Regions from separate parts of the Nonomuraea sp. NPDC004354 genome, predicted to be linked through region 1. Evidence: predicted binding sites of a transcription regulator. Region 1 holds the regulator's gene; each other region holds the start of a gene.
The links. The regulator HrcA, encoded in region 1, represses chaperone genes, less so after heat shock. The targets are predictions, from matches to a motif close to TTGGCACTCTCNNNNNGAGAGTGCCAA.

Region 1 (9,762 bases):
GAACGTGCGCGTGCACGTGGAAAACGGTCTGGCCCGCGCCCGGTCCGGTGTTGAAGACCACGCGATAGCCGCCCTCGGCCACACCCTCCTGCGTCGCCACGGCGTGCGCGCTCTTGAGCACGTCGTCGGCCAGGCCGTCGTCGGCCTGGGCCAGCGCGGCGGCGTCGGCGTGGTGAACCTTGGGGACCACCAGCACATGCATGGGCGCCTGCGGATTGATGTCGCGAAAGGCCAGCGTCCTGTCGGTCTCGTAAACGATCTCGGCAGGAATCTCCTTCGCCACGATCTTGCAGAAGAGACAGTCGGTCACGGTGGAACCCTATCGTCACTCGAGAGAAAGGAGGGGACCCGCTGTTGCCAATCGGTAATCCGTCATACCGTGCGTACAAAGATCCCCGCGGTTAGGGTGTGTGTGCGACAATCCACCGAAAACTAAGACGATTCAGGGTCGGGCGAGGCCACCTGGCGAGGACACGACTGGGTCATGCCCCCTAAGGAACCGCAAGAGCGTAAACCCCCCGGGAAGGCTGAGCGTCCCACTGATGTGACCACCGAAACCCTTCTGGCCGACAGGTCGTTAGGGGCGGTGCCGGTCGGGTGGGATGCCGACATGGCCGTGACCGCGCTCTACAGCGCCCACTTTCGGTCATTGGTGCGTCTCGCTGTGTTGCTGGTACGCGACATAGCAACCGCGGAGGAAGTCGTGCAGGACGCGTTCGTCGCCATCCATGGCGCCTGGCGCAGACTTCGCGACCCCGACAAAGCACTCGCCTACCTACGTCAGTCTGTCGTCAACCGGTCCCGTTCCGTGCTGCGTCACCGCGCGGTCGTCGAAAAGTACGCTCCCAAAGGCCTGCCCGACGCCCCGAGCGCCGAGAACGGCGCGATCGGCGAGCTTGAACGCTCGGCCGTCATCGAGGCACTGCGGGCCCTGCCCGCGCGACAGAGAGAGGCGCTCGTTCTTCGTTATTACGGTGACCTGTCCGAGGCCGAGATCGCCCATGCCATGGGCATCAGCAAGGGCGCCGTCAAGAGCCACACGGCTCGCGGCATGGCGGCCCTGCGTTCCGTTCTGGAGAAGATGTCATGACCCTGCCACCCGACGAGCACGGCGAGATCCTGCGCCGGGTGCTGCGCGCGGAGGCGGACGCGGTCGTGCCGTCTCCCGAGGGCTTGGAGATCATCCGCGCCCGCATCGAAAGGCGCGGGCTGCGGGGACTGTTCTGGTGGCGGGCGGGCGCCGCGGCGGCGGGCGCGGTTCTCGTGGCGGGGACGATCGTGATGGTCGTCCCCGACCTCCGCAACATGGTGATCGTCCCCGCGGTCCCCGTCGACAACGGCACCGAGCTGCCCCCCGACAACTCCTCGACCACCCGCCCGCCGGCCAAGCTGCCGCCGACGCGGCGCACCCAGCCCGCCGTCCCGCCGCCTCCCGTGACCCACTCACCGGCCACCGAGACCTCCGAGACGCACGCCCCGGTCAAGAAGACCCCGACGCCGACCCCCACCCCGACGCCGTGCGCCAAGGAAAGCGCGCAGCCGCGTGCGGAGGAGTGTCTCGACGCCACCCCGACGCCGACCCCGTCGGCCACGCCGTCAGAGACGACCCAGAACCCCGACAACCCCGACTGCAGCGCCGAGCAGTGCTCGCCCGAGGACCCCGCGCCCTCACCGAGCGAGATCGCCACCCCGCTGTCCAGCCCCTAGCATCACCAGCGCCCCGTACGCGCCTGCACGACGGCGGCCGCCGCGACCCCCGCCGTGGAGGTGCGCAGCACCGTCGGCCCGAGCAGCACCGGCACGGCCTTCGCCGCCGTGAACCTGTCGAGCTCGTCCTCTGAGATCCCGCCCTCGGGCCCCACCACGAGCACGATGTCGCCGGCCACCGGCAGTTCGACGCTCGCCAGCCCCTCCTCCGCCTCCTCGTGCAGCACCAGCGCCAGCGCGGCCCCGGCCAGCAGCTCGGCCACCTGGGCCGTCGAGTGCTGCGGCGTCACCTGGGCGGCGTGGAACCTGCGGGCCTGCTTGCCCGCCTCCCTGGCCGTCGCCTGCCACTTCGCCAGCGACTTGGCCGCCCGCTCGCCCTTCCACTGCGTGACGCTGCGCGCCGCCGACCAGGGGACTATCACGTCGACGCCCGCCTCGGTCATCATCTCCACCGCCAACTCGCCCCTGTCGCCCTTCGGCAGCCCCTGCACCACGACCAGCCGCGGCGACGGCGCGGGAACCTCGAAACGGCGCAGGACCTCCACCCGCAGGCCGTCCTTGAGCACCTCGACGGCCACACACTCGGCGACCGCGCCCGCCCCGTCGGTCAGGTCGATCCGCTCGCCCGCCCGGATACGCCGCACGGCTGCCGCGTGCCGCCCTTCGGGGCCGCCGAGAACGAACTGCGCGCGGCCGAGATCGGCCGCGTCGGCGAGGAACACGGGCACGGTCACAGGAGCCTCCCCTGGGCGGGCGACGTTACGGCGGCCGGCCGGAGTCCCGCTGGAGCAGCGTGATGGACGGGCCCCGGCCGCGTGACCGCGGTGGGGCCGAGCCGGCCTGCCGTACCGGACGGTGGACTAACGGCCGTTGAAGGCGTCTCTCAGCCGGGAGAAGAACCCCTGCTGGCCGGGAGCGAACTTGCCCGGCGGACGCTCCTCACCGCGCAGCTTGGACAGCTCGCGCAGCAGGTCCTCCTGCGCCTGGTCGAGGCGGGTGGGCGTCTCCACGTTGACGTGGATCAGCAGGTCGCCGCGGCCCGTCTCGTTCAGGCGCTGGACGCCCCTGCCGTACATGGTGATGACCTGGCCCGACTGGGTGCCCGGCCGGACGTCGATCTCCTCGGCGCCGTCGAGCGTCTCCACCGTCAGCGACGTGCCGAGGGCCGCCGCGGTCATCGGGATCTGGACGGTGCAGTGGAGGTCGTCGCCGCGCCGCTCGAAGATCTCGTGCGGCTTCTCGACGATCTCCAGGAACAGGTCTCCGGGAGGGCCGCCGCCGGGACCGACCTCGCCCTCGCCGGCCAGCTGGATGTGGGTGCCGTCCTCGACGCCCGCGGGGATGCGCACCTTGATCGTACGGCGGGTGCGGACCCGGCCGTCGCCCGAGCACTCCTGGCAGGGGTGGCGGATGATCGAGCCGAAGCCGCCGCACTGGGGGCACGGCCGCGAGGTCATGACCTGGCCCAGGAACGACCTGGTGACCTGGGAGATCTCACCGCGCCCCTGACACATGTCACAGGTGTCGGGATGCGTGCCGGGAGCGGCGCCCGAACCGGAGCACACCTCGCACAGCACGGCCGTGTCGACGTTGAGCTCCCTGGTGGTGCCGAACGCCGCCTCGCGCAGGTCGAGCTCGACCCTGATGGTCGCGTTGCGCCCTCTCCTGGCGCGCGAGCGGGGGCCTCGGGCGCCGCCCGCCGTGCCGAAGAAGGCGTCCATGATGTCGCTGAAGGGGAAGCCTGCGCCGAATCCGCCGGCTCCGGCACCCGCGCCCGCGCTCGCGAAGGGGTCGGCGCCCAGGTCGTACATCTGGCGCTTGTTGGGATCGGACAGGACCTCGTAGGCCTGCGTGATCTCCTTGAAGCGCTCCTGGGTCGCCGGATCGGGGTTCACATCGGGGTGCAGCTCGCGCGCCAGCCGACGATACGCCTTCTTGATCTCGTCCTGACTGGCGTCACGGCGCACCCCGAGGGTGCCGTAGTAGTCGTTTGCCACTTATCGACCTCTTATGATGCAGCCAGGATCTGGCTGACGTAGCGGGCCACCGCGCGTACAGCGCCCATCGTCACGGGGTAGTCCATCCGGGTGGGACCGAGCACGCCGAGGCGGGCCCCGGAACCGTACCCGGTGGCGACGAGGGAGGTGCCACGCAGTCCTGTGTAGGGGTTCTCCGAGCCGATCCTGACGGTGAGCGTGGTCGGCATGTCGGAAGTCTCGCCGAGCAGGCGCATGAGCACGACCTGCTCCTCCAGCGCCTCGAGCACGTCGCGCAGGCCCGTGGTGAAGTCGGCGCCCGCCAGGTTGGCCGCCCCGGCGAAGACGATCTTCTCGTCGTGGCGGTCGACCAGGGTCTCCAGCAGCACCGACAGGATCGTCGCCGCCGCCGGCCGGTCCTCGACCGCCAGCCGCTCGGGCAGGTCGGCGACCTGCTCGGGCACCTTGTTGAGCCCGCAGCCGTCGAGGCACGCGTTGAGCACCGCGCGCAGGTGCGCGACCCTCGACTCCTCGATGGGCTCGGGTAGCTCGATGACGCGCTGCTCGACCCGGCCGGTGTTCGTGATCAGCACGAACATCACCCGCCTGTCGGTCAGCGGGACCAGCTCCAGATGACGGACCGTCGACTGCGACAGCGTCGGGTACTGCACCACCGCCACCTGTCTGGTCAGCTGCGCCAGCAACCGGACCGTGCGGGTGACCACGTCGTCGAGGTCGACCGCACCGGCGAGGAACGTCTCGATCGCCCTGCGCTCGGCGGCCGAGAGCGGCTTGATCTGCGACAGCCTGTCCACGAAGAGCCGGTAGCCCTTGTCCGTCGGCACCCGTCCGGCGCTGGTGTGGGGCTGGGCGATGTAGCCCTGCTCCTCCAGCGCCGCCATGTCGTTCCTGACCGTGGCCGGGGAGACGTTCAGGTTGTGGCGCTCGGCCAGCGCCTTCGAGCCCACCGGTTCGTTGGTGGACACGTAGTCCTCGACAATGGCGCGGAGCACCGCAAGCTTCCGATCATCGAGCACGTGCTCACCTCCCTGCCTGTTGAGGAACGACAGGTCTAGCACTCTGTGTTCCCGAGTGCCAAGTGTACGGCTCTCGCCCACAAGGTGCGATAACACGCGGAGTCAAGCCGGCCGCAAGCCGTACGCCGACAATACTGTCCATGACCGACGTTCCACCGCCCCCCTGGCGGTACCCCGAAGAGGGGCCCTGGCGTCCTTCTCGTCGCGCGCCGCTGCGACACGGCGATTTGCTACGGTCCCCCCATGTACGAGCGTGACGTCCTTGCGGGGAACTGGCGGCGCCCCGGCAAGGGGAAGATCCCGGTCGTGCCGGCCGAACGCGACCTGGTCGTGGAGGACGCCGACAGCGGGTTCTGCGGCGCGGTGGTGGCCTGCGACAAGGAGGCGGTCACGCTCGAGGACCGCTTCGGCAAGCGCCGGCTGTTCCCGCTGGCGCCCGCCGCGTTCCTGCTGGAGGGCAGGCCCGTGACCCTGGTACGGCCCGCCGCCGCCCCCGCCGGTCCCCGGCGCAGCGCCTCCGGCTCGATCGCCGTCGAGGGGCTGCGGGCCAGGGTCGCGCGGGAGAGCCGCATCTACGTCGAGGGCGTGCACGACGCCGCGCTCGTGGAGAAGATCTGGGGTCACGACCTGCGGGTCGAGGGCGTGGTCGTGGAGTACCTCGAGGGCGTGGACGACCTGCCCGCCATCGTGGCCGAGTTCGCGCCGGAACCGGGGCGCAGGCTCGGCGTGCTGGTCGACCACCTGGTTCCCGGCTCGAAGGAGAGCCGCATCGCCGCCCAGGTCACCTCCCCGCACGTGCTGGTCGTCGGGCACCCCTTCGTCGACATCTGGCAGGCGGTCAAGCCGTCCGTGCTGCGCATCCCCGCGTGGCCGGAGGTGCCGCGCGGACTACCGTGGAAGGAGGGCGTGATCGCCGCGCTGGGCTGGGGACTCGAACCGGCCGACGCGTGGCGCAGGATCCTCGGCGCCGTGTCCACCTATGCCGACCTCGAGCCGTCACTGCTCGGCCGGGTCGAAGAGCTGATCGACTTCGTGACGGAGACATCATGAGCGAGAACCATCCGCAGCCGGACGGCGACGCCACCAGACGCGTCGAACGTTCCGACCTGCCGGGCTCCGGCCCGCAGCCCGGCGGCCCGCCCTCGGAGGGTCACGGCCTTCCCCAGGGTCACGACCAGGCGGGCGGCCACGGCCAGCCCTCCGGCGGGTATGGCCAGCCCTCCGGCGGGCACGCCCAGCCGCCCGGCGCTTACGGCCAGCCTTCCGGCGGGTACGGCCCGCCGCCCGGCGCTTACGGCCAGCCTTCCGGTGGGTACAGCCCGCCGCCCGGCGGTTACAGCGCACCCCAGGGTCACGGCACCCCTTCAGGCGGTCACGACCCCTCGCAGGGTTACGGCTCCGCCCAGGGTTACGACCCCTCCCAGGGTTACGGCTCCGCCCAGAGTTACGGCCCGCCCCAGGGTTACGGCCCTTCGCCCGGCCACGGCCCGTCCCAGGGTTACGGCCAGCCGCCCGGCTACGGCTCGCCCGGATACGGCCCTCCCGGCTACCCGCGCCCGCCGCACGTGCCCGGCCAGTTCGGCCCGCGGCCCGGCAGCGACGACACCAGCATGGCGATGCTCGCCCACCTGCTCGGCATCCTCACCGGCTTCGTCGGCCCGCTGATCCTCTACTTGGTCAAGCGTGACGAGTCCCCCTACGTCCGCGACCAGTCGGCGCAGGCGCTCAACTTCCAGATCACCGTGTTCATCGGGTACATCGTCTCCATCGTGCTGGCGTTCCTGCTGATCGGCTTCCTGCTGATGTTCGTGCTGTGGATCGCCTCGCTGATCTTCGCGATCATGGCGGCCATGGCGGCGAACCGGGGCGACAAGTACCGCTATCCCGTCAACATCAACTTCGTCAGCTGAGGGTGCGCCGGGCTCCTCGGCGACCGGGTGGGCAGGCGTCGGTGTCCGGTGGGGCCTTCTCGTCCTCACACGGGCTTCCGAGCCTGCTCCACGGGCCGGTCGCAACCGGCCCGAACCGGCGCGCGGTATCCGACCGGCATCAACCGCCCGGCACCACCCGCACCAGACCCACCTCGACCACCCGGCACCGCCCGCACCAGACCGGTTTCGACCACCCGCACCTGACCGACCGACCTGGACCGCGCAGACCCGGCCGTCCCCCGCCGGCACGGAAGGCATGCGACGCGCACCCGGCCGCTCCCCCGCTGGCATGGAAGGCATGCAGCGTGGACCCGGCCGCCCCCCCGCCGACACGCAAGGCATGCGACGCGCACCCGGCCGCTCCCCCGCCGGCACGGAAGGCATGCGGCGCGGACCCGGCCGTCACCCGCCGGTACGGATGGCGTGCGGCGCGAGCTCGCCGGCACGGATGGCGTGTGACGCGGGCTCGCCGCGCGAGTCACATGGTCAGGTCGCGGATCAGGGCGTCGGCCAGCAGCCGGCCCCGCAGGGTGAGCACCATGCGACCCGCCTTGAAGGGCTCGGTCTCCAGCAGCCCGTCGCCCATCGCTCTGGCCACGGCCGTACGGGTGTTCGCGGCCACGTCGGCCAGCGGATAGCCGGAGGCCAGCCGCAACTCCAGCATCAGCCGCTCCACCTCGCGGTCGTCAGCGCCGAGCACCTCCCGCGCGTGCGCCGGCGAGGTGCCCGCGGCCAGGCGCTGGGCGTAGGCGGCCGGGTGCTTGACGTTCCACCAGCGGGTGCCGCCCACGTGGCTGTGCGCGCCGGGCCCGACCGCCCACCAGTCGCCGCCGGTCCAGTAGAGCAGGTTGTGCCGGCACCGGCCCGCGTCGGAGGTGGCCCAGTTCGACACCTCGTACCAGGCGAAGCCCGCCTCCGACAGCATCTCGTCGGCGATGACGTAGCGGTCGGCGGCCACGTCGTCGTCGGGCATCGGCAGCTCGCCGCGCCTGATCCTGGCCGCCAGCCTGGTGCCCTCCTCGACGATGAGCGAGTAGGCCGACACGTGGTCGGGCTCGGCCTCGATCGCCGCCCGCAGCGAGGCCCGCCAGTCGTCGTCGCTCTCTCCGGGGGTGCTGTAGATCAGGTCGAGGTTCACGTGGTCGAACCCGGCCCGCTTCGCCTCCTGGACGGCCTGCGCCGCCCGTCCGGGGGTGTGGTGCCGGTCGAGGATCTTCAGCACGTGCTCCCTGGCGCTCTGCATGCCGAAGCTGACCCGGTTGAAGCCGCCCTCGCGCAGCCGTTCCAGGTAGGCGGGGTCGACGGACTCGGGGTTGGCCTCGGTCGTCACCTCGGCGCCGGCGGCCAGGCCGAACTCCTCGTCGATCGCGCGCAGGATCCTGGCCAGGTCCGCCGCGGGGAGCAGGGTGGGCGTGCCGCCGCCGAAGAAGACGGTCTCGACGGGCAGGTCGGCGTCGCCGAGGACGCGGCGGGCCAGCCGTACCTCCTCGATGGCGGTGTCGGCGTAGTCGCGGTGTGAGGCACCCGGGCCCAGTTCGGCGGCGGTGTAGGTGTTGAAGTCGCAGTAGCCGCAGCGCGTCACGCAGAAGGGGACGTGGACGTAGAAGCCGAAGGGGCGCTCGCCCAGGCCGTTCAGCGCGCTCGCGGGCAGTTCGCCTGACGCGGGCGCGGGGTCGCCGTCGGGAAGGGTGGATGGCACGCTTCCAGTCTGCCGTGCCCCGCGCACCACCCTGGCCCACCCCATTGACGCGCCGATCGCACCGGCCTACGATCCGGGTCAACTTAAAGGAAAGTTTCCTATAAGTTAACCGACTGGAGACGCCTGTGAAGAGAGTCCTCGTCCTCCTTTCCTCCTTAGTCCTGGGCCTCACGGCGGTGGCGCTGCCCGCCGAGGCCCGCGGCGGGTTCAAGCGGGTCGCCTACTTCATCCAGTGGGGCGTCTACGGCAGGAACTTCCACGTCAAGGACATGGACACCAGCGGCGCCGCCGCCAAGCTGACCCACATCAACTACGCCTTCGGCTTCGTCGGCGCGGACGGCACCTGCGTCTCGGCCGACCCCTGGGCCGACTGGCAGCGCCCAGTCCCCGCCGAGCAGAGCGTGGACGGCGTCGCCGACGCGCCCGGCCAGGCGCTCAACGGCAACCTCAACCAGCTGCGCAAGCTCAAGGCCAAGCACCCGAAGCTGCGCGTGCTCCTCTCCCTCGGCGGGTGGACGGGCTCCCGCTACTTCTCCGACGCCGTCCTCACCCCCGAGTCGCGCGCCAAGCTGGCCACCTCCTGCGTCGACATGTGGCTGAAGGGCGACCTGCCGGGCCTCGAACCGGGCGCGGGCGCCGGTGTGTTCGACGGTCTCGACCTCGACTGGGAGTGGCCGGGCTCCGAAGGCGCTCCGGGCAACGTGACCAGGCCCGAGGACAAGCGCAACTTCACGCTGTTCCTGGCCGAACTCAGGTCGCGGATGGCCGCGCACTCCCGCTCCGCCGAGCTCACCGCGTTCCTGCCGGCATCGGCGGCGAAGATCGACGCCGGGTTCGAGGTGCGCAAGGTGTTCAGGCTGCTCGACTTCGCCACCGTCCAGGGGTACGACCTGCGCGGCTCGTGGGAGTCGCGGACCGGGCACAACGGCAACCTCCTCACCGACCGGCGCGACCCGAACCCCGTGCGGTACAGCGTCGACCAGACCGTGCGGGACTACCTGTCGCGCGGTGCGCCCGCCCGGAAGATCGTCGTCGGCGTGCCCGCCTACGGGCAGGGCTGGACCGGCGTCACCGCGGGCGGCGACGGCCTCTACCAACCCGCCTCGGGACCCGCGCCCGGCAAGTGGGCAGCGGGCAGCGAGGACTACAAGGACCTCGCGAGCAAGCCCGGCAAGCGGTACCGGGACCTGCGCACCGGCACCGTGTGGCTGTACGACGGCAACGAGTTCTGGTCGTACGACGATCCCGCGGTGATGACGCAGAAGGCCGCCTACATCCGGCTCAAGGGGTTGGGCGGGTCGATGATGTGGTCCATCGACCAGGACGACGCCAAGGCTTCGCTCACCTCGGCGCTGTACCAGGTGCTCCGGTGACGTCGCCGACACGGTAGGCGCTTCGGGGGCTGTCTCGTG
Region 2 (9,762 bases), on a different contig from region 1:
CTACACGATCAGGATCAGGGACGACGACGGGGAGGAGGTGGAGGCGGGCGACATCGGCGAGATCTGCGTCGCCGGCGAGTCGCTGATGCTCGGCTACTGGGGCGGCCTCGACTCCCCGGTCGTCGACGGCGAGCTGCGCACGGGCGACGTCGGCTGCCTCGACGACGACGGCTACCTGTACGTCGTGGACCGGAAGAAGGACCTCGTCATCAGGGGCGGCTTCAACGTCTTCCCCCGCGACGTGGAGGACGCGCTGAACGCCCATCCGTCGGTCGCGATATCGGGTGTGGTGGGCCGTCCCGACCCCGTGCACGGCGAGGAGGTCGTGGCCTTCGTCCAGCTGGTGCCGGGCGCCACGGCCACCGCGGAGGAGCTGATCGCGTGGGCGAGGGAGCGCGTCGGCAGGGTGAAGTACCCCCGCGAGATCCATTTCACCGACCACGTTCCCATGACCAGTGTGCTGAAACTTGACCGGAAAGCCTTGCGTGCCCGTCTACCCTGAATGTCACTACATTTCGTGATATCTGTTGACCTTGCCGGTGAGCGAGAAGGTGACACAGTGAGCAGCGGTTACGACAGTTCGGGCGAGCAGGGTCCCTACGGCCAGGAGCAGCCCTACGGCCAGCAGCAGCCGTACGGCTCGCCCTACAACAGCCAGCAGAACCCCTACGGCCCGCCGTACGGCCAGCAGCCCGGCTACGGTTACGGCTACCCGCCGCCCCAGCAGGGCCCGCGCACGCACGCGATCGTGGCGCTCGTCATCAGCATCGTGCTCGCGCTCAGCTGCTACATCACCCCCGGCGGCATCGCCGGCGCGATCATGTCGGGCATCGCGCTCGGACAGGTCGACACCATGCCCGACAAGGCACGCAACCTGCTCAAATGGACATGGATCAGCATCGGCATCAACGTCGCGCTGGTCGTCGTGGGATTCGGCGTGATCATCGCGCTGGGAGTATCCGGGAACCTGGACTAACCGCCGGTCTCCGGGTGTTGGATATGCGGTAGCCGTACCGACCCCGGAGAGATGCCTGTGAACGACGGCCCACTGATCGTGCAATCCGACAAGACCCTGCTGCTCGAGGTCGACCACGAGCGGGCCGACGAGTGTCGCAAGGCCATCGCGCCGTTCGCCGAGTTGGAGCGCGCGCCCGAGCACGTCCACACCTACCGCGTCACCCCGCTGGCCCTGTGGAACGCGCGGGCCGCCGGCCACGACGCCGAGCAGGTCGTCGACGCCCTCATCGGGTTCAGCCGCTATCCGGTGCCCCACGCGCTGCTGGTCGACGTGGCCGAGACGATGGCCCGCTACGGCAGGCTGCGCCTGGAGAAGGACCCCGCTCACGGCCTGGTGCTGGCCTCGACCGACCGCGCGGTCCTCGAGGAGGTGCTGCGCTCGAAGAAGATCCAGCCGATGCTGGGCGAGCGCATCGGCCAGGACTCGGTCGCCGTCCACCCGAGCGAGCGCGGCAACATCAAGCAGGCGCTGCTCAAGCTCGGCTGGCCGGCCGAGGACCTGGCCGGCTACGTCGACGGCGAGAGCCACCCGATCAAGCTGCGGCAGGACGGCTGGGCGCTGCGCCCCTACCAGCAGGAGGCCGCCGACGCGTTCTGGCACGGCGGCTCGGGCGTGGTCGTGCTGCCCTGCGGCGCCGGCAAGACGATCGTCGGCGCGGCCGCGATGGCCCACGCCGAGGCCACGACGCTGATCCTGGTCACCAACACCGTCTCGGCCCACCAGTGGAAGCAGGAGCTGCTGCGGCGCACCTCGCTGACCGAGGACGAGATCGGCGAGTACTCCGGCAGCAAGAAGGAGATCCGCCCGGTCACCATCGCCACCTACCAGGTGATGACGACCAGGCGGAAGGGCGTCTACGCCCACCTGGAGCTGTTCGACGCGCGCGACTGGGGCCTGATCGTCTACGACGAGGTGCACCTGCTGCCGGCGCCGATCTTCAGGATGACCGCCGACCTTCAGGCCCGGCGCCGCGTCGGGCTCACCGCGACGCTGGTGCGCGAGGACGGCAGGGAGGGCGACGTGTTCTCCCTCATCGGCCCCAAGCGCTACGACGCGCCGTGGAAGGAGATGGAGAACCAGGGCTGGATCGCGCCCGCCGACTGCGTCGAGGTCCGGGTCACACTGTCGGACGAGGAACGCCTGGCCTACGCGATGGCGGAGGCCGAGGAGCGTTACCGGTTCGCCGCGACCACGCCGTCCAAGACGCGGGTGACCGAGGCGCTGGTCCGCCGCCACCTCGGCGAGCAGGTGCTGGTCATCGGCCAGTACATCGACCAGCTCGACGAGCTCGCCGAGCACCTCGGCGCGCCGGTCATCAAGGGCGAGACGCCGATCAAGGAGCGGGAGCGGCTGTTCCAGGCCTTCCGCGACAAGGAGCTCCAGGTGCTGGTGGTCTCCAAGGTGGCCAACTTCTCCATCGACCTGCCGGAGGCGGCCGTCGCCATCCAGGTGTCGGGCACCTTCGGGTCACGGCAGGAGGAGGCGCAGCGGCTCGGCAGGGTGCTGCGGCCGAAGGCCGACGGCGGCGGCGCGCGCTTCTACACGGTGGTCAGCCGCGACACGGTCGACCAGGAGTTCGCCGCGCATCGCCAGCGCTTCCTGGCCGAGCAGGGCTACGCCTACCAGATCATCGACGCCGACGACGTCCACCAGTAAAGGTCTCCACCAGTGAAAAGGCTCGCGCGATGACCGTCGCGCGAGCCGTCCACACCTGGAGCTAGGTCCACGAAACCCCGCGGGCCTTCAACATCGGGCCACCCCCTCACCGGCGACTGCTATCGCGATGCGACATACCCCCATGATCCGTCGAATCCACCGCAGATGCCCGGATTTTTCGGTTTTTGGGGAGGGATTACCGGGCCAGCATCCCGCCGACGAAGAGCACACCCTCGGCGACCACCCAGGCGAGCAGCGCGCCGCCGATCAGTACGGCGAAACGCGCGGGGAACAGCCACGCGCCGACGGTCATGACCGCCGCGACCACCGCGAACAGCCCCGACAGCATCGAGGCGCTGTCGAGACGGTCGGCACACGCCGCGGAGGTCTCACCGTCGGTGCAGAACGCCTCCAGCCCCCACCCGGCATACACCGACAATCCCCACAACGCCGCCAGCAGGAGGCTGGCGACCGTCGGAATGACTGGGGAGATCCTCACGCTGCCTCCTGATTAATCGATTGGAAGCTCCCGAGCCCGGGGGTAAGCTCAACGGTTCGCTGCCTTGTCTACCACCTCCGTTATCGAATGGGGAGGCGCTTTCGCATGCCCGGAAACCAGTTGGCTCCCGACATACCCACCGACGTGCTCGCCGCCGAGCGCGCCCATCTGGCCGAGTCCCGCGCGGCGCTGCGAGCGATGCGCGAGCACGCCCAGTCGCTGTCCGCCGACGCGGCGGGCGACTGGGTCTCGCAGCAGATCCTGCAGTCCCTGCTCGACCAGCGCGTCGCGGCGCTCGCCGACCATCCGGACACCCCCCTGTTCTTCGGCAGGCTCGACCGGGAGGACCACGACGACCTCCCCGGCGTCATCTACGTCGGCCGCCGCCACGTCCACGACGGCACCAGCCGCCCCCTGGTGATCGACTGGCGCGCCCCCGTCTCGGGCGCCTTCTACCAGGCCAGCCCCGCCGACCCGATGGGCGTCGTACGGCGCCGCCGCTTCGGCTACCACGGCGGCGACCTGACCGCCTTCGAGGACGAGCACCTCGAAGACGGCGCCGAGCTCGGCACCTCGAAGATCCTCACCGAGGAGATCGAGCGCCCGCGCACCGGCCCCATGCGCGACATCGTGGCCACCATCCAGCCCGACCAGGACGAGATCGTCCGCGCCGCGCTGACCCAGACCGTCTGCGTCCAGGGTGCCCCCGGCACCGGCAAGACCGCCGTCGGCCTGCACCGGGCCGCCTACCTGCTGTTCACCCACCGCGAGAAGCTCGGCAGGGCCGGCGTCATGATCGTCGGCCCGAACAAGGCCTTCCTGTCCTACATCTCCTCGGTGCTGCCCGCCCTCGGCGAGGTCAAGGTCGACCAGACCACGGTCGCCGAGCTCCTCGGCGACCACGACACCCCCGAAGACCCGCTCGTGGCCGCCGTCAAGGGCGACGCCCGCATGGCCAAGGTGCTCGAGCGCGCGCTCTGGCTGCACATCGTCAAGCCCACCGAGGGCCTCGTCTACACCAGGGGCGCCTACCGCTTCCGCGTCGCCGACCACGAGGTGCGCGAGATGGTGGCCTCGCTGCGCGGCACCACCAGGTACGGCCCCGGCCGCGCCGCCCTCGCCCAGCGGCTGGCACACCAGGTGCTGGTGCGCATGGAGCAGCGCGGCGACTCCCCCGACGACAGGGTCCAGGACGCGGTGGCCCGCTCCAAGCCGGTCAAGCAGCTGGTCGAGGCGGTATGGCCCAAGGTGACGCCCGCCCAGGTGCTCTTCCGCCTGCTCTCGGACGCCGACTTCCTGGCCGCCGCCGCGCGCTCCGACCTGACGGCCGAGGAGCAGCGGACACTGCTGTGGGGCAAGCCGTACCGGTCGTGGAAGTCGGCCAGGTGGTCGGCCGCCGACGCCGCGCTGCTCGACGAGCTCGCCGACCTCGTCGAACGCACCCCCTCCCTCGGCCACCTGGTCGTCGACGAGGCGCAGGACCTGTCGGAGATGCAGCTGCGGGCGCTCGGGCGGCGCTGCCGTACGGGATCGGCCACGGTCCTCGGCGACCTCGCCCAGGGCACCACGCCGTGGTCGACCCGTTCGTGGAGCACCGTGCTGCGACACCTCGGCCAGGACTCCGGCGAGGTCACCGAGCTCACCCTCGGCTTCCGCGTGCCCCGCGAGGTGCTCGACTACGCCGCCCGGTTGCTGCCCTCCATCGCCCCCGACCTGGCCGCCCCCCGCTCCCTCCGCCCCGGCCAGGGCTCGCTGACGGTACGGCAGAGCGGCGAGGTGGTCGAAGCCGTCCGTGACGCGCTCGCCAAGGAGGGCTCGATCGGCGTCATCGTCCCGGACGCCATGGCCGAGGCGGTGTCGCGCTCCCTCGACGGCGTCCCGCACGCCCTGCTCGGGCCCGACTCGACCGAGGAGCACCGGCTCCTGGTCATCCCCGCCACGCTGGCCAAGGGCCTGGAGTACGACCACGTCATCGTCGTGGAGCCGGCGGACATCGTCGAGGCCGAGCCACGCGGTCTGGCCCGGCTGTACGTGGTGCTCACCCGCGCGGTCACCTCGCTGACGGTGCTGCACGCCAAGCCGCTCCCGGCGCAGCTCGCCACCGCCTGACGCGCCACCCGACCAGCCCCGGCCGGCCCTCACGCCCTCTCCGCCACGTCCCGGAGAGGGCACCCTGAGGACCCGCGGAACGCCTCAGCAGGCGATGAGCCGCACCCGGTCACCACACAGGCGTCGACATGATCGGGCATCTGGCGGGCCACCGCTTCGGCCACATAGCCGGAGACGTTGTCGGTGAGCTTCTTCAGTTCGGCCATCTGCTCCGACGGCAGGGTGACGGTGATACGAGTCATGTCGTCCACGTAGTCAGCATGCTGAAAAGCATGCGGCTACGCATGCGAAAAGGGGCGCCACCCGCGAACGGGTGCCGCCCCTTTCAGCTTGGGCAGGACTTAGAAGTCCATGTCCCCGCCGCCGGGCATGCCCGCCGGAGCAGCCGGGGTCTTCTCCGGCTTCTCGGCGATGACCGCCTCGGTGGTCAGGAACAGCGCCGCGATGGAAGCGGCGTTCTGCAGCGCCGACCGCGTCACCTTGGCCGGGTCGAGGATGCCCGCCTCGAACATGTTGACGTACTCGCCCGACGCGGCGTTGAGGCCCTCACCCGGGGTGAGGTTGCGCACGCGCTCGACCACGACGCCGCCCTCGAGGCCGGCGTTGACCGCGATCTGCTTCAGCGGCTCCTCCAGCGCCTTGCGGACGATCGCCGCACCGGTGGCCTCGTCACCCTGGAGCTCGAGCTTGTCGAACGCCTTGGTGCCGGCCTGCAGCAGGGCCACGCCACCGCCGGGGACGATGCCCTCCTCGACGGCCGCCTTCGCGTTGCGGACGGCGTCCTCGATGCGGTGCTTGCGCTCCTTGAGCTCGACCTCGGTCGCGGCACCGGCCTTGATGACGGCGACACCACCGGCGAGCTTGGCCAGGCGCTCCTGGAGCTTCTCGCGGTCGTAGTCGGAGTCGGTGCGCTCGATCTCGGCGCGGATCTCGTTGACCCGGCCGGCGATCTGCTCGGGGTCACCGGCGCCGTCGACGATGGTGGTCTCGTCCTTGGTGACGACGACCTTGCGGGCGCGGCCGAGCAGGTCGAGGGTGGCGGACTCGAGCTTGAGGCCGACCTCCTCGGAGACGACCTGGCCACCGGTCAGGGTGGCGATGTCGCCCAGCATGGCCTTGCGGCGGTCACCGAAGCCGGGAGCCTTGACGGCGACCGACTTGAACAGGCCGCGGATCTTGTTGACGACCAGGGTGGCCAGGGCCTCGCCCTCGATGTCCTCAGCGATGATCAGCAGCGGCTTGCCGGCCTGCACGACCTTGTCGAGCAGCGGCAGCAGGTCCTTGTTGGCCGAGACCTTGGAGTTGACGATGAGGATGTAGGGGTCCTCGAGGACCGCCTCCATGCGCTCGGGGTCGGTCACGAAGTAACCGGAGACGTAGCCCTTGTCGAAGCGCATACCCTCGGTGAGCTCGAGCTCGAGGCCGAAGGTGTTGCTCTCCTCGACGGTGATGACGCCTTCCTTGCCGACCTTGTCCATCGCCTCGGCGATGAGGTTGCCGATCTCGGCGTCGCCGGCGGAGATGGAGGCGGTGGAGGCGATCTGCTCCTTGGTCTCCACGTCCTTGGCCAGCTTGGAGAGCTCCTCGCTGACGCGCTCGACGGCGGCCTCGATGCCCTTCTTCAGGGACATCGGGTTGGCGCCGGCGGCGACGTTGCGCAGGCCCTCGCGTACCAGCGCCTGGGCGAGCACGGTGGCGGTGGTGGTGCCGTCACCCGCGACGTCGTCCGTCTTCTTGGCGACTTCCTTGACCAGCTCGGCGCCGATCTTCTCCCACGGGTCCTCGAGCTCGATCTCCTTGGCGATGGAGACACCATCGTTGGTGATCGTGGGAGCGCCCCACTTCTTCTCCAGCACGACGTTGCGGCCCTTGGGGCCGAGGGTCACCTTGACGGCGTCGGCGAGCTGGTTCATACCGCGCTCGAGACCGCGCCGGGCGTCCTCGTCAAACGCGATCATCTTGGCTGCCATAAGGCTAGACCTCCCAGATGCAGGGTGGCTTGCAGCGGACCGAGCCGACGCCCGCGACGGCATGGGCCCGACTCCATTCGGCGGACCCCATCGTCTCGATCCCAGTGTCTGGCACTCTCATAACCAGAGTGCCAACGAACTGTTTAGCACTCTACCCTGCCGAGTGCAAGCGAGGCGCGCTTTCGCCCAGGTCAACCCCGCACGCGGGTCGTCGCGGAGAACGCTTCGCGATCATCGCCGCTTTCGTCACGCGGCCACGCGGAGCCGTCCGCCCCCTGCCCCATGGCTCCAGAGTACGACGGGCAGGCCCGATCGGCTGACGCGGACCGGACCTGCCCGGATCGACGAAAAGGACATGACAGATCCGCACGGACTGCGCCGCCGTGTGAGCTGCCGGTGCCTTGATGGTTCTGGTTCAGACAGTCCTGACGGATTCCGCCTGGGGACCCTTCTGGCCCTGGGTTATCTCGAACTCGACCCGCTGGCCCTGCTCGAGTGCCCGATAGCCGTCCATCAAGATCGCTGAGTAATGGACGAATACATCCTTACCACCGTCTACCGCGATGAAGCCGTAGCCCTTGTCCGCGTTGAACCACTTGACGGTGCCCTGCGCCACTTCCGACTCCTCTTACTGGGCTCCGGACCCCGCCCATTCACTCGCGGGATCCGCGATCGCCACGACTTATGGGGAAATCAGCCGGACGATCGCCCTCGACCATACCTGTGGCATGCCGTAGAACAACAGAGTCAATCGCCAAACTCGTTCTCGGTGTTCGTGACGGGCATTCTTGTAGTGGCCTAAAGGTTAGTCAAATATTCCATCTTCCGATGAAGAAACCCTCTCACCTGGCATGGACAACCTGCGACTTTCGGCCAGGACACCGCCACGGAAGGGTGTCCGCGCCGCCACACCGGGCCACTCTCGAGACAGGGCCCGCGATTGCCGCCACACCACTCAGAAAACGGTCAAAAGTCACGAAAACGCCCGCGAGGCAATCCTCGCGGGCGTCCGTGAAGCCGGAATACGGTCAGCCGCCGGCCACGGCCGGGATGATGGAGATCTGCACTCCCTCGGGAGTGGCGCTCTCGAGGCCGTCGACAAAACGGACGTCCTCTTCGCCGACATAAACGTTGACAAAACGGCGAATCTTGCCCGATTCATCCAAAATGCGCGCGCCGATACCCGGGTAGTCGGCGTCGAGCTTCTGCAGCACCTCGCGAAGGGTGGCACCCTCGCCGCTCACCTCGGAGCTGCCGCCGGTGTACGTGCGCAGAATGGTGGGGATCCGCACCGAAACGCTCATGACTAGTACCTTTCCTTTCAGACAGCCCAGACAGCCCAGACAGCCCAGACAGACAGCTCAGACAGCCGCGCGGAACGCGTCGAGGGACGGCCTGATCACGGCCGTGGGCGTGGCGTCGTCCGCGATCGCGTCGAGCGTCTTGAGCCCGTCACCGGTGTTGAGCACCACGGTGGTCAGCGCGGGGTCGAGCTGACCCGTCTCGACGAGCTTCTTCAGCACGCCCACCGTCACGCCGCCCGCGGTCTCGGCGAAGACGCCCTCCGTGGAGGCCAGCAGCTTGATGGCCGACACCACCTCGGCGTCGGTGACGTCCTCGACGGCCCCGCCGGTACGGCGCGCGATGTCGAGCACGTACGGCCCGTCGGCCGGGTTGCCGATGGCCAGCGACTTGGCGATGGTGTCCGGCTTGACCGGCTGGACCACGTCGTGGCCCGCCTTGAAGGCCGTGGACACCGGCGAGCAGCCGAGCGCCTGGGCCCCGAAGATCTTGTAAGGGGTGTCCTCGACCAGGCCGAGCGCGATCAGCTCCTTGAAGCCCTTGTCGATCTTGGTGAGCTGCGACCCGGAGGCCACCGGGATGACGATCTGGTCGGGCAGCCGCCACCCGAGCTGCTCGGCGATCTCGTAGGCCAGGGTCTTGGAGCCCTCGGCGTAGTAGGGCCGCAGGTTGACGTTGACGAAGCCCCACTTGTCGCCGAGCGGGTCGCCGATGAGCTCGGAGCAGAAGCGGTTGACCTCGTCGTAGGTGCCCTGGATGCCGACCAGCTTGCCGCCGAAGACCCGGGCCATGGCGATCTTCGCCTGCTCCAGGTCCGCGGGGATGAAGACGCACGCCTCGAACCCCGCCCTGGCGGCGGCCGCGGTCACCGCGCCCGCCAGGTTGCCGGTGGAGGAGCACGACAGCGTGTGGAAGCCGAAGTTGCGCGCCGCCTCGACGGCGATGGCGACCACCCGGTCCTTGAAGGAGTGGGTGGGGTTGCCCGAGTCGTCCTTCACGTACAGGTCGCGCAGGCCCAGGACCTTGCCGAGGTTGGTGGCCTGGACGAGCTTCGTCCAGCCGGGGTTCATGTTCTGCTTGCCGGCCACGTCGACGGGGACCGGCAGCAGCGAGCGGTAGCGCCAGATGTTCGCGGGTCCTGCCTCGATGTCGGCGCGGGAGACCGACCCGAAGGAGTAGGCCACCTCGAGCGGGCCGAAACACTCCAG
Region 3 (9,762 bases), on a different contig from region 1:
AGAGCCTGCAGGAGGACATCTACACCCAGACGCCGAGCTTCCTGCCCGAGCAGCCCACGCTCGACAACTACGCCCAGGTCGCCGACACGATCCCCGTCTGGTCCTACGCCGTCAACTCGCTGATCGTGGCCGCCATCGTGGTGATGGGCAACGCCGTCGGCGCCACCATCGCCGGGTACGCCCTGGCCAAGCTCCGCTTCCGGGGCGCGAAGCTGCTGCTGGGCCTGTTCCTGGCCACGCTCGTGCTGCCCGGCGAGGTGACGATCGTCTCCCAGTACGTCACCGTGCGCGGCCTCGGCCTGGCCGACACCCTTCTCGGCGTCGCGCTGCCCGGCGCCATCGGGATGCTCAACGTGCTCCTGATGCGGACCGCGTTCCAGTCGATCCCCCCGGAAATGGACGAGGCGGCCATCATCGACGGCGCGACCGCCTGGCAGCGGCTGCGCCACATCGGCCTGCCGAACGTGCGCGGCATGCTCAGCGTCATCACGATCTTCGCCTTCATCGGCGCGTGGGACGACTTCCTGTGGCCGCTCATCGTCCTGACCGACCCCGAGAACTACACCCTGACCGTCGGCCTGCAGTACCTCAACGGCACATTCAGCGCCAACCCCCGGCTCATCGCGGCCGGCACGATGATCTCCTTCCTGCCGATCGTCATCGTGTTCGCGGCACTCCAGCGCTTCTTCTTCAGAGGCGTGGAGGAAGGCGCGATCAAGGGTTGACCGTCCACATCACCAGGGAGTCCCCCGATGCATGACGACCGCAATCTGGTCGAAGCCCGTCTCAAGCGCGTCCTCGACGAGCGCATCCGCCCTGCGGTCTACCCGGAGTCGGTGCCGCTCGACGTGGCCGTCTGGCACGCGCCCGGCGAGCCGGTGCCCGTCGCCGAGGGACTGTCGGCCGTACCGGAGCCCGTCGCGGTCGGCGACCAGTGGGGTGCGCCGTGGGGCACCAGCTGGTTCACCGTCACCGGCACGGTGCCCGCCGCCTGGGCGGGCAGAAGCGTCGAAGCCGTGCTCGACCTCGGCTTCGACGAGAACATGCCCGGCTTCCAGTGCGAGGGCCTCGTCTACCGCCCCGACGGCACCCCGGTGAAGGGGCTCAACCCGCGTAACCAGTGGGTGCGCATCGGCGCGCCGGTCGAGGGCGGCGAGGAGGTGCGGCTGCACATCGAGGCCGCCGCCAACCCCGTCATCCTCGACTACCACCCGTTCCTGCCGACCACGCTCGGCGACAAGGAGACGGCCGGCACCGACCCGCAGTACCGGCTGGCCCGGATGGACCTGGCCGTCTTCGACGAGACCGTGTGGCAGCTCGTGATGGACCTCGAGGTGCTGGGCGAGCTGATGCGGGAGCTGCCGGTCGAGGGCGCCCGCCGCTGGGAGATCCTGCGCGCCGTGGAGAAGGCGCTCGACGCGGTCGACCTGCAGGACGTGAACGGCACCGCGGCCGCGGCGCGCGAGCAGCTGGCCGGCGTGCTGGCCACGCCGGCGGCGCCGTCCGCGCACCGGATCAGTGCCGTCGGCCACGCGCACATCGATTCGGCCTGGCTGTGGCCGCTGCGCGAGACCGTCCGCAAGGTGGCCAGGACGACCTCCAACATGACCGCGCTGCTGGAGGACGAGCCCGCCTTCGTCTTCGCCATGTCGCAGGCGCAGCAGTGGGCCTGGGTGAAGGAGCACCGGCCCGAGGTCTGGGCCAAGGTGACCAAGGCCGTGGCGGCCGGGAGGTTCGTCCCGACGGGCGGCATGTGGGTGGAGTCCGACACCAACATGCCGGGCTCGGAGGCCATGGCCCGGCAGTTCGTGCACGGCAAGCGGTTCTTCCTCGACGAGTTCGGCATCGAGAACGACGAGGTGTGGCTGCCCGACACGTTCGGCTTCGCGGCGGGCCTGCCCCAGATCATCAAGGCCGCCGGGTCGAAGCGGCTGCTCACCCAGAAGATCTCGTGGAGCCAGACCAACACCTTCCCGCACCACACCTTCCTGTGGGAGGGCATCGACGGCACCCGGATCTTCACCCACTTCCCGCCCGTCGACACCTACAACTGCTCGATGAAGGGCAGCGAGATCGCCCACGCGGCGCGCAACTTCAAGGACAAGGGCGTCGCGCGGCACTCCCTCGCCCCCACCGGCTGGGGCGACGGCGGCGGCGGCACCACCCGCGAGATGGTCGCCAAGGCGGCCAGGATGCGTGACCTGGAGGGCTCGGCCACCGTCACCTGGGAGACGCCCGCCGAGTTCTTCGCCAAGGCCGAGGCCGAGTATCCCAACCCGCCCGTCTGGGTCGGCGAGCTCTACCTCGAACTGCACCGCGCCACGCTCACCAGCCAGGCCAAGACCAAGCAGGGCAACCGGCGCAGCGAGTCGCTGCTGCGCGAGGCCGAGCTGTGGGCCGCCACCGCCGCGGTCAGGACCGGGCACCCCTACCCCTACGAGCAGCTCGACCGCATCTGGAAGACGGTGCTGCTGCACCAGTTCCACGACATCCTGCCCGGCTCGTCCATCGCCTGGGTGCACCGCGAGGCCGAGCGGACCTACGCGCAGGTCGCCGCCGAGCTGGAGGCGATCATCGACGCCGCCCAGCGCGCCCTGGCCGGCGACCCCGCCGCGGGCACGTCGCTGCTGTTCAACTCCGCCCCGCACGCCCGCCGCGGCGTCGCGGCCGGTGCCGCCGGCACCCCCCTCACCGGCGCCGACACCGTCCTGCGCCCCCGGGACGCGGGCGGATACGTCCTCGACAACGGCCTGCTCCGCGTCGAGATCGACGAGCGGGGCCTGGTCCGCTCGGTCTACGACCTGACCGCCGGACGGGAGACCGTCGCGCCGGGCCATGCGGCGAACCTGCTGCAGATCCACCCCGACTTCCCCAACATGTGGGACGCCTGGGACGTGGACGAGTTCTACCGCAACACCGTCACCGACCTGGTCGACGCCGACGAGGTGGCGCCGGGCGCCGCTCCCGGCTCGGTCGAGGTGGCCCGCTCGTTCGGCCGGTCGACGGTGCGGCAGGTGCTCAGCCTGCCGTCCGGCGCCAGGCGGCTCGACATCCACACCGAGGTCGACTGGCACGAGACCGAGAAGTTCCTCAAGCTGGCCTTCCCGCTGGACGTGCACGCCGAGCGCTACGCCTCCGAGAGCCAGTACGGCCACGCCTACCGCGCCACCCACACCAACACGAGCTGGGAGGCGGCCAAGTTCGAGGCGTGCAACCACCGCTTCGTCCACCTGGAGGAGCCCGGCTGGGGAGTGGCCGTGGTCAACGACTCCACCTACGGCCACGACGTGACCCGCACGGTGCGCGCCGCCGACTCCGGCACGACCACCACCCTCAGGGTCTCGCTGCTGCGCGCGCCGCGCTTCCCCGACCCCGAGACCGACCAGGGCGTGCACCGGTTCCGTCACGCGCTCGTGCCCGGCGCGACGATCGGCGACGCGGTGCGCGAGGGCTACTTCGTCAACCTGCCCGAACGGACGGTCCCCGGCGACGCCGAGGTGGCGCCGCTGGTCGCGATCGACGACGACGCGGTCGTCGTGACCGCCGTCAAGCTGGCCGACGACGGGAGCGGCGACGTGATCGTGCGCTTCCACGAGGCGCGCGGCGGCAGGGCGCGGGCGACGCTGACCGCGGGCTTCCCTGTCACCGGCGTCACGGCGACGGACCTGCTGGAGCGGCCTCTCGCGGAACGGCAGCACGAAGGGGGCGCGGTGCCCCTGACGCTGCGGCCGTTCGAACTGGTCACCCTGCGACTGAGCCGGTAGGGCCCGTGGGCTCGATCGTCTAGTCCTTGGGGTTGCGGCTGGGCCGCAGGAGTGCCTCGGCCAGCGCGAGCATGGTCTCCTCCAGCGCGCCCAGCCGCTTGGTCAGGTCGCTCGTGGCGGGCTCGACGATGCCCGAGACGCTCTCGGCGAGCTCGGCCCGGTCGGGCCTGGCCGCGACGGCGTCGGTGAGGGCGGCGGCCGCGGTGGTCAGCCGCTCGTCGATCGCCTCCAGGCGCTTGACGTGCTCCGTCGTCTGGCTGTCGAGCAACTCGCCGACCCGCTCGCCGATGCCGAGCGTGACGGGCAGCTGGCCCACCCGCTGGTTGACCGCCTCCACCCGGTCGTCGATGGCCTCCAGGTGCTCGCCGGCCTTCTCGGCGGCGCTGGACATGCCGGTGAGCGTGGCGTCGATGCCGTCGAAGCGACCGACGACGCGCTCCTCGACCTCGGCCAGCCGCTCGTCGAGCGTGTCGAGGTGGGAGTCGAGGTCGTTGAACCGGCCCTCGGTGCGGGTGGCGGTCTCGGCGAGGTGGTTGGCCGCGCCGGCCATGCGCTCGTCGAGCGTGGTGAACCGGCCGTCGACCCGCCCGTCGAGCCCGTCGAAGCGGTCGTCGTGGCGGCCCAGGTGGCCGTCGAGCGCGCCCAGGCGCTGGTCGACGCCGGACAGGCGGGAGTCGAGCCCGCCCAGACGGGCGTCGACGCCGGACAGGCGGGTGTCGATGTCGGCCAGGCACTCGTCGGCGGTCTCGATGCGCCCGTCGACGGTGGTCAGCCGGTTGTCGACGGCGATGAGCCGGCCGTCGGCCCGGTCGATCCTGCTGTCGACACCGTCGAGGCGGCCCGTCAGGCGGGTCTCGGTGGCGTCGACCCTGGCGCCGACCTCCTCGATGGCGGCCGAGAGCAGCTCGGTGGAGGCGGCCAGCGACCCGTCGACCGCCTTGAGCTTCGTCTCGACCATCTCCGGCAGGCCCTTCACGCCGCTCTCGATGCGGTCGGTGCGGCTGGTGAGCTCGGCCATCGACTTGTCGAGGCGGGTGAAACGGTTGGCGGCGGCGTCCATGCTGGCGCTGAGCTGGCCGAGCTTGCCGGCGAAGTCGCCGAGGCGCTTGGCGATGCCGTCGGTGCTGGCGATGACCGACTCGATCCGCTTGAGCGCCTCGTCGAGGGTCTCGCTGACGGTGCTGATGTCGGCCCACAGGCTGGGCAGTTCCGCCACCGGCTTGACCCGCTCGCCGACGGACTCGACCCGGGCCTCGATGCCGCCCACCTGCTCGCCGACGGCGTCGACGTGGTCGCGTACCGCCTCCACGTGCTGGGCCAGGCCCTCAGCCCAGGACGGCGGCCTGGTGGTGATGTCGTCGAGGCGGCCGCTCACGGTCTCGAGCGTGCCGGTCAGCCCGCCGAGCTCGCGCTCGCGGACCTCCCGCAGCAGCCACTCCATGCCCTCAAGGCGCTGGCGGATCTCGTCGAGCACCGCGCCCTGCGTGCGCTGCTCGTAGACGTGGTCCTGCGCGGCCCGCGCGAGCAGCTCGCGCATCCTGTCGGAGATGGCGGTCTGGCTGCCTGCCTGGAGAAGGGTGGTGTGGTTGGAGTGATCCACCGAAAGCTCCTTCACTCGCCGACGTCTGCCGCGCAGCGGTGGGTAATCGTTAGGGGTGAACTCTCGCCCGGCCACCTTAGTAGCTCGATCAAGATCTTTCGGTGTCGACTTTAAAAGATCGTGATTGTCGATGTATCGCCCTGATTTGTCATTTACCCAGTTCGGGAGGGGTGCAGATAAGCACGGAAGGGCGGTCGGAGATTCGGGTCAGAATGACCACCGCGGATATGTTTCCGGACAGTCGCAAATCACTGCGCAACCGTTCGATGTCGACCGCCGAGGCGCGTTTCTTGATGGTCACGTTTCCGACATTGCGCGCGCGAAGTGCGGCTCTCAGTTTTTTCACCGAGAACGGCATCACTTCATTCACCTCGTACCTGGACGCCCAGACGGTGTCGACGAGATCGTCACCGGTGATGTAGGCGATCAACGGGTCGGCCAGGCGCCCGTTGACCATGGCGGCCACCTCGGCGACCAGATGCGCGCGGATGGCGGCGCCGTCCGGCTCGTAGACGTAGCGCCCCACCGGGCCGACGGGGGCCTGCGCGCCCGTGGGGGTGAGCGTGCCGCCCTCGGGCAGCAACGTGGCCCTCCTGCCGAACTCCGCGGCGCCCGCCGCCGCCTCGCCGATCCGGGCTCGGGGTACGGCCCGCCCACCCGCGTCCGTCCCCGCCTGGCCCGCGTCCGTCCCCGCTTGACCCACGGATGTCGCTGCCTGGCCCGCGTCCACGGCCATGCCGGACAGGGCGCCCGTCCAGATGGCGGCCTCCTTGACCTCGCCCTTGAACGAGACCCACTCGGCCTCGGCGCCCGGCGGGACGAACTCGTAGGGGATCCCCGGCGCCACCTTCAGGCACGCCGCCGGTGCCCGCTCGAGCAGGTCGAGGATGACCGGCCAGGTGGGGGAGTAGGCGTTCGGGTCGAAGGTCCGCCCCTTCGCGGTACGGCGGGCGGGATCGGCGAACAGGACGTCGTAGGCGGCCGGGTCCACGGAGGCGGCGTCAGCCGTACGGACCGTGACCCTGTCGGACAGCCCCAGCGCGTCGGCGTTGGCCAGCGCGACGGAGACGGTCAGGGGGTCGGTGTCGACGGCGTCCACCTCGCAGCCGGCGCGCGCCAGCGCGACGAGGTCGCCGCCGATGCCGCTGCAGACGTCGACCACCCGCAGGCGCGAGCCGGGCCGGGGTGGTGCCCCCTGGGGCGTGGTGGGGATCTCGTGCGGAGACGCGGGAGCGGCGGGCCTGGCGGTGAGGAGGGCGATCCGGCGGGCACGGTGCTCGGCGACCTCGCGGCGGGTGGCCTGCTCGACCCCGTGCGGAGTGAAGTACATCAGCGCCGCGTCGTCGCCGAACTTCGCCCTGCCCCGCTCCCGCAGCTTCGCCTGGGTGAGGGCGGCGGAGGTGAGGGCGGCGTCGTAGGTCCTGCGCAGCCTGGTCGCGGCCACGACGGGGTCCCCGCTCGCCAGTTCGACGGCCTCGGCGAGGGCCTTCTGGCCGCGAGGTGTCAGGAGTGCGAGGAAGGCGTCGTGGTCCACGCCATACGACGTTAGTGCAGGGCGTCGAGCGTGATGTCGATGGGGAAGGGGACGGAGACGGCGAGCCGGTCGCGGTGGATGCCGGTGGCGACGTAGGCGCCGACGACCTCGTCGAGCTCGTAGGTGTGGATGACGGGCTTGCTGTTCTCGTCCTTCACGATCCAGAAGTGCTCGATGCCGGCCGCGGCGTAGATGCCGGGCTTGACGTGGTTGTCACGATGCTCCGACTCCGGCGAGACCACCTCCACCACCAGGTGGACCTCACGGGGTGTGTAGGCCGTGCGGTCCAGGTCGGCCGCGACGGAGGCGTCGATCACGACGAGATCGGGGCAGGGGCGCTGGCGGGGCGCGATGGTGACGTCCATCTGGGCCGCGATTCCGCGGTCCAGAGGGGCCTGGCCTTCGAGAGCCGCGGCGAGGCGGCGAATGACGAGATCGTGGAAGCGTCTCTGGGGGGACATGAGGAGGAGGGCTCCATCGACGAGTTCGACATGCTTGAAGAGATCCGGTTCGCCATGGGGCCCGTCCTCGGGGAGCAGGTCCAGGTCGTCGGCCGTCCACCCGCCCTCCGGTGGCAACGGCCAGTTGGCGAGGACGTGGCGCACGTCATCCATCGTGCTGGTCACGTCACGCATCGTAGCGTCGTCGTCACCGCCGTTTCTGGTCGTCACGTGGTCCAGTGTTCCCCCTTTCGCGGCTCCGTGTCGTCCGGGAGGGGAGTTTTCCGGCGCCCGAGTATCGCTCTGAGCTGAGCAGAGCGGTTCGTGTTGACGGGCAAGGCCTGCTTGCATACTGTTTCGTGTTGGCACTCTCCCCTTGAGAGTGCCAACGTGCGACGAGGCAGGTCTGACACCCGCGACGGCAGGCCCAGCTGGTCGCCTCTTCTAGATCATCCAAATCTGAAGGGGAGGTCCGATCGTGACGACCGCCACTAAGGTTCCCGTTAAGCCGCTCGGCGACCGCATTGTGGTCCAGCCGCTTGAGGCCGAGCAGACCACCGCTTCCGGCCTGGTCATCCCGGACACCGCCAAGGAGAAGCCGCAGGAGGGCAAGGTCCTCGCGGTGGGCCCGGGCAACTGGGACGAGGACGGCGAGAAGCGCATCCCGCTCGACGTCAGCGAGGGCGACATCGTCCTCTACAGCAAGTACGGCGGCACGGAGGTCAAGTACGGCGGCGAGGAGTACCTCGTGCTCTCCGCCCGTGACGTTCTCGCCATCATCGAGAAGTAAGCCGTGAGAAAGCCCCGGGCCCGCCAAGTGCCCGGGGCTTTCACCGCCAACGGACGTGCCTGATGGACCGCCATCTGCCCGACGCGTCGGCTGAGGCAGGCGACGGCGGCCCTCGTACGTCTCCGGATGGGACGCTGAGAGGACTTTTCCCATGCCGAAGATCCTGGAGTTCGAAGAGGACGCGCGGCGCGCGCTTGAGCGCGGCGTCAACGCCCTCGCGGACGCAGTGAAGGTGACCCTGGGCCCGCGCGGCCGCAACGTGGTCATCGACAAGAAGTTCGGGGCGCCGACCATCACCAACGACGGCGTCACCATCGCTCGCGAGGTCGAGCTCGAGGCGCCGTACGAGAACCTCGGCGCCCAGCTCGCCAAGGAAGTGGCGACCAAGACCAACGACATCGCCGGTGACGGCACCACCACGGCGACCGTCCTCGCCCAGGCGATGGTCCGCGAGGGCCTGCGCAACGTGGCCGCGGGCGCTTCCCCGCTGTCGCTCAAGCGCGGCATCGACCAGGCCGCCAAGGCCGTCAGCGACAAGCTGCTGGCCTCCGCGCGCCCTGTCGAGGACAAGAAGGAGATCGCCAATGTCGCGACGATCTCCGCTCAGGACGCCAAGATCGGCGAGCTGATCGCCGAGGCGTTCGACAAGGTGGGCAAGGACGGTGTCATCACCGTCGAAGAGTCCAACGCCATGGGCATGGAGCTCGAGTTCACCGAGGGCCTGCAGTTCGACAAGGGCTACCTGTCGGCCTACATGGTCACCGACCCCGAGCGCATGGAAGCGGTCCTCGAGGACCCGTACATCCTGATCCACCAGGGCAAGATCGCTTCGATCGCCGACTTCCTGCCGCTGCTGGAGAAGGTCGCCCAGACCAAGAAGGCGCTGCTGGTCATCGCCGAGGACGTCGAGGGCGAGGCCCTGGCCGTCCTGGTGACCAACAAGATCCGCGGCACCTTCACCTCGGTGGCCGTCAAGGCCCCCGGCTTCGGTGACCGCCGCAAGGCCATGCTGCAGGACATCGCGATCCTGACCGCCGGCCAGGTCGTCAGCGAGGAGATCGGCCTCAAGCTCGACCAGGTCGGCCTCGAGGTGCTCGGCACCGCCCGCCGTGTCGTCGTCACCAAGGACGCCACCACGATCGTGGACGGTGCCGGTGACGCGCAGGCGATCGAGGACCGCGTCAAGGAGATCAAGCTCGCCATCGAGCAGTCCGACTCCGACTGGGACCGTGAGAAGCTCCAGGAGCGCCTCGCGAAGCTGTCCGGCGGCGTCTGCGTGCTGCGCGTCGGCGCGGCCACCGAGGTGGAGCTCAAGGAGAAGAAGCACCGCCTCGAGGACGCGATCTCCGCGACCCGCGCCGCGATCGAGGAGGGCATCGTCTCCGGCGGTGGCTCCGCGCTCATCCACGTCTCCAAGGACCTGGACGACCTCGGTCTGTCCGGCGACGAGGCGACCGGTGTGGGCGTCGTCCGCCGCGCGCTGATCGAGCCGGCCCGCTGGATCGCCGAGAACGCCGGTCTCGAGGGCTACGTCGTCACCCACAAGGTCTCCGAGATGTCCGCGGGTCACGGCCTCAACGCCGCGACCGGCGAGTACGGCGACCTGGTGGCGCAGGGCGTCATCGACCCCGTGA

Region 2: groL (chaperonin GroEL) is a predicted target of HrcA. The motif match lies at 7,361-7,387, and genes of this name have one in related genera.
Region 3: groES (co-chaperone GroES) is a predicted target of HrcA. The motif match lies at 7,701-7,727, and genes of this name have one in related genera.

Annotation. Positions count from the first base shown of each region.
Region 1 is NZ_JBSGDV010000001.1:702,094-711,855, reverse strand. It holds gene ACWENQ_RS03325 (histidine triad nucleotide-binding protein) at 1-310, opposite strand, end outside; gene ACWENQ_RS03320 (SigE family RNA polymerase sigma factor) at 611-1,090, shown strand; gene ACWENQ_RS03315 (hypothetical protein) at 1,087-1,707, shown strand; gene ACWENQ_RS03310 (16S rRNA (uracil(1498)-N(3))-methyltransferase) at 1,710-2,441, opposite strand; gene dnaJ (molecular chaperone DnaJ) at 2,568-3,704, opposite strand; gene hrcA (heat-inducible transcriptional repressor HrcA) at 3,716-4,720, opposite strand; gene ACWENQ_RS03295 (DUF3097 domain-containing protein) at 4,964-5,770, shown strand; gene ACWENQ_RS03290 (DUF4870 domain-containing protein) at 5,767-6,630, shown strand; gene hemW (radical SAM family heme chaperone HemW) at 7,130-8,350, opposite strand; gene ACWENQ_RS03280 (glycoside hydrolase family 18 protein) at 8,476-9,723, shown strand.
Region 2 is NZ_JBSGDV010000019.1:29,970-39,731, reverse strand. It holds gene ACWENQ_RS36800 (AMP-binding protein) at 1-502, shown strand, start outside; gene ACWENQ_RS36795 (hypothetical protein) at 560-976, shown strand; gene ACWENQ_RS36790 (DNA repair helicase XPB) at 1,028-2,674, shown strand; gene ACWENQ_RS36785 (hypothetical protein) at 2,871-3,173, opposite strand; gene ACWENQ_RS36780 (HelD family protein) at 3,279-5,282, shown strand; gene ACWENQ_RS36775 (hypothetical protein) at 5,312-5,524, opposite strand; gene groL (chaperonin GroEL) at 5,624-7,252, opposite strand; gene ACWENQ_RS36765 (cold-shock protein) at 7,668-7,868, opposite strand; gene ACWENQ_RS36760 (MoaD/ThiS family protein) at 8,281-8,556, opposite strand; gene thrC (threonine synthase) at 8,614-9,762, opposite strand, start outside.
Region 3 is NZ_JBSGDV010000013.1:62,744-72,505, forward strand. It holds gene ACWENQ_RS30055 (carbohydrate ABC transporter permease) at 1-725, shown strand, start outside; gene ACWENQ_RS30060 (alpha-mannosidase) at 753-3,764, shown strand; gene ACWENQ_RS30065 (hypothetical protein) at 3,784-5,364, opposite strand; gene ACWENQ_RS30070 (class I SAM-dependent methyltransferase) at 5,513-6,898, opposite strand; gene ACWENQ_RS30075 (Uma2 family endonuclease) at 6,910-7,533, opposite strand; gene groES (co-chaperone GroES) at 7,817-8,128, shown strand; gene groL (chaperonin GroEL) at 8,280-9,762, shown strand, end outside.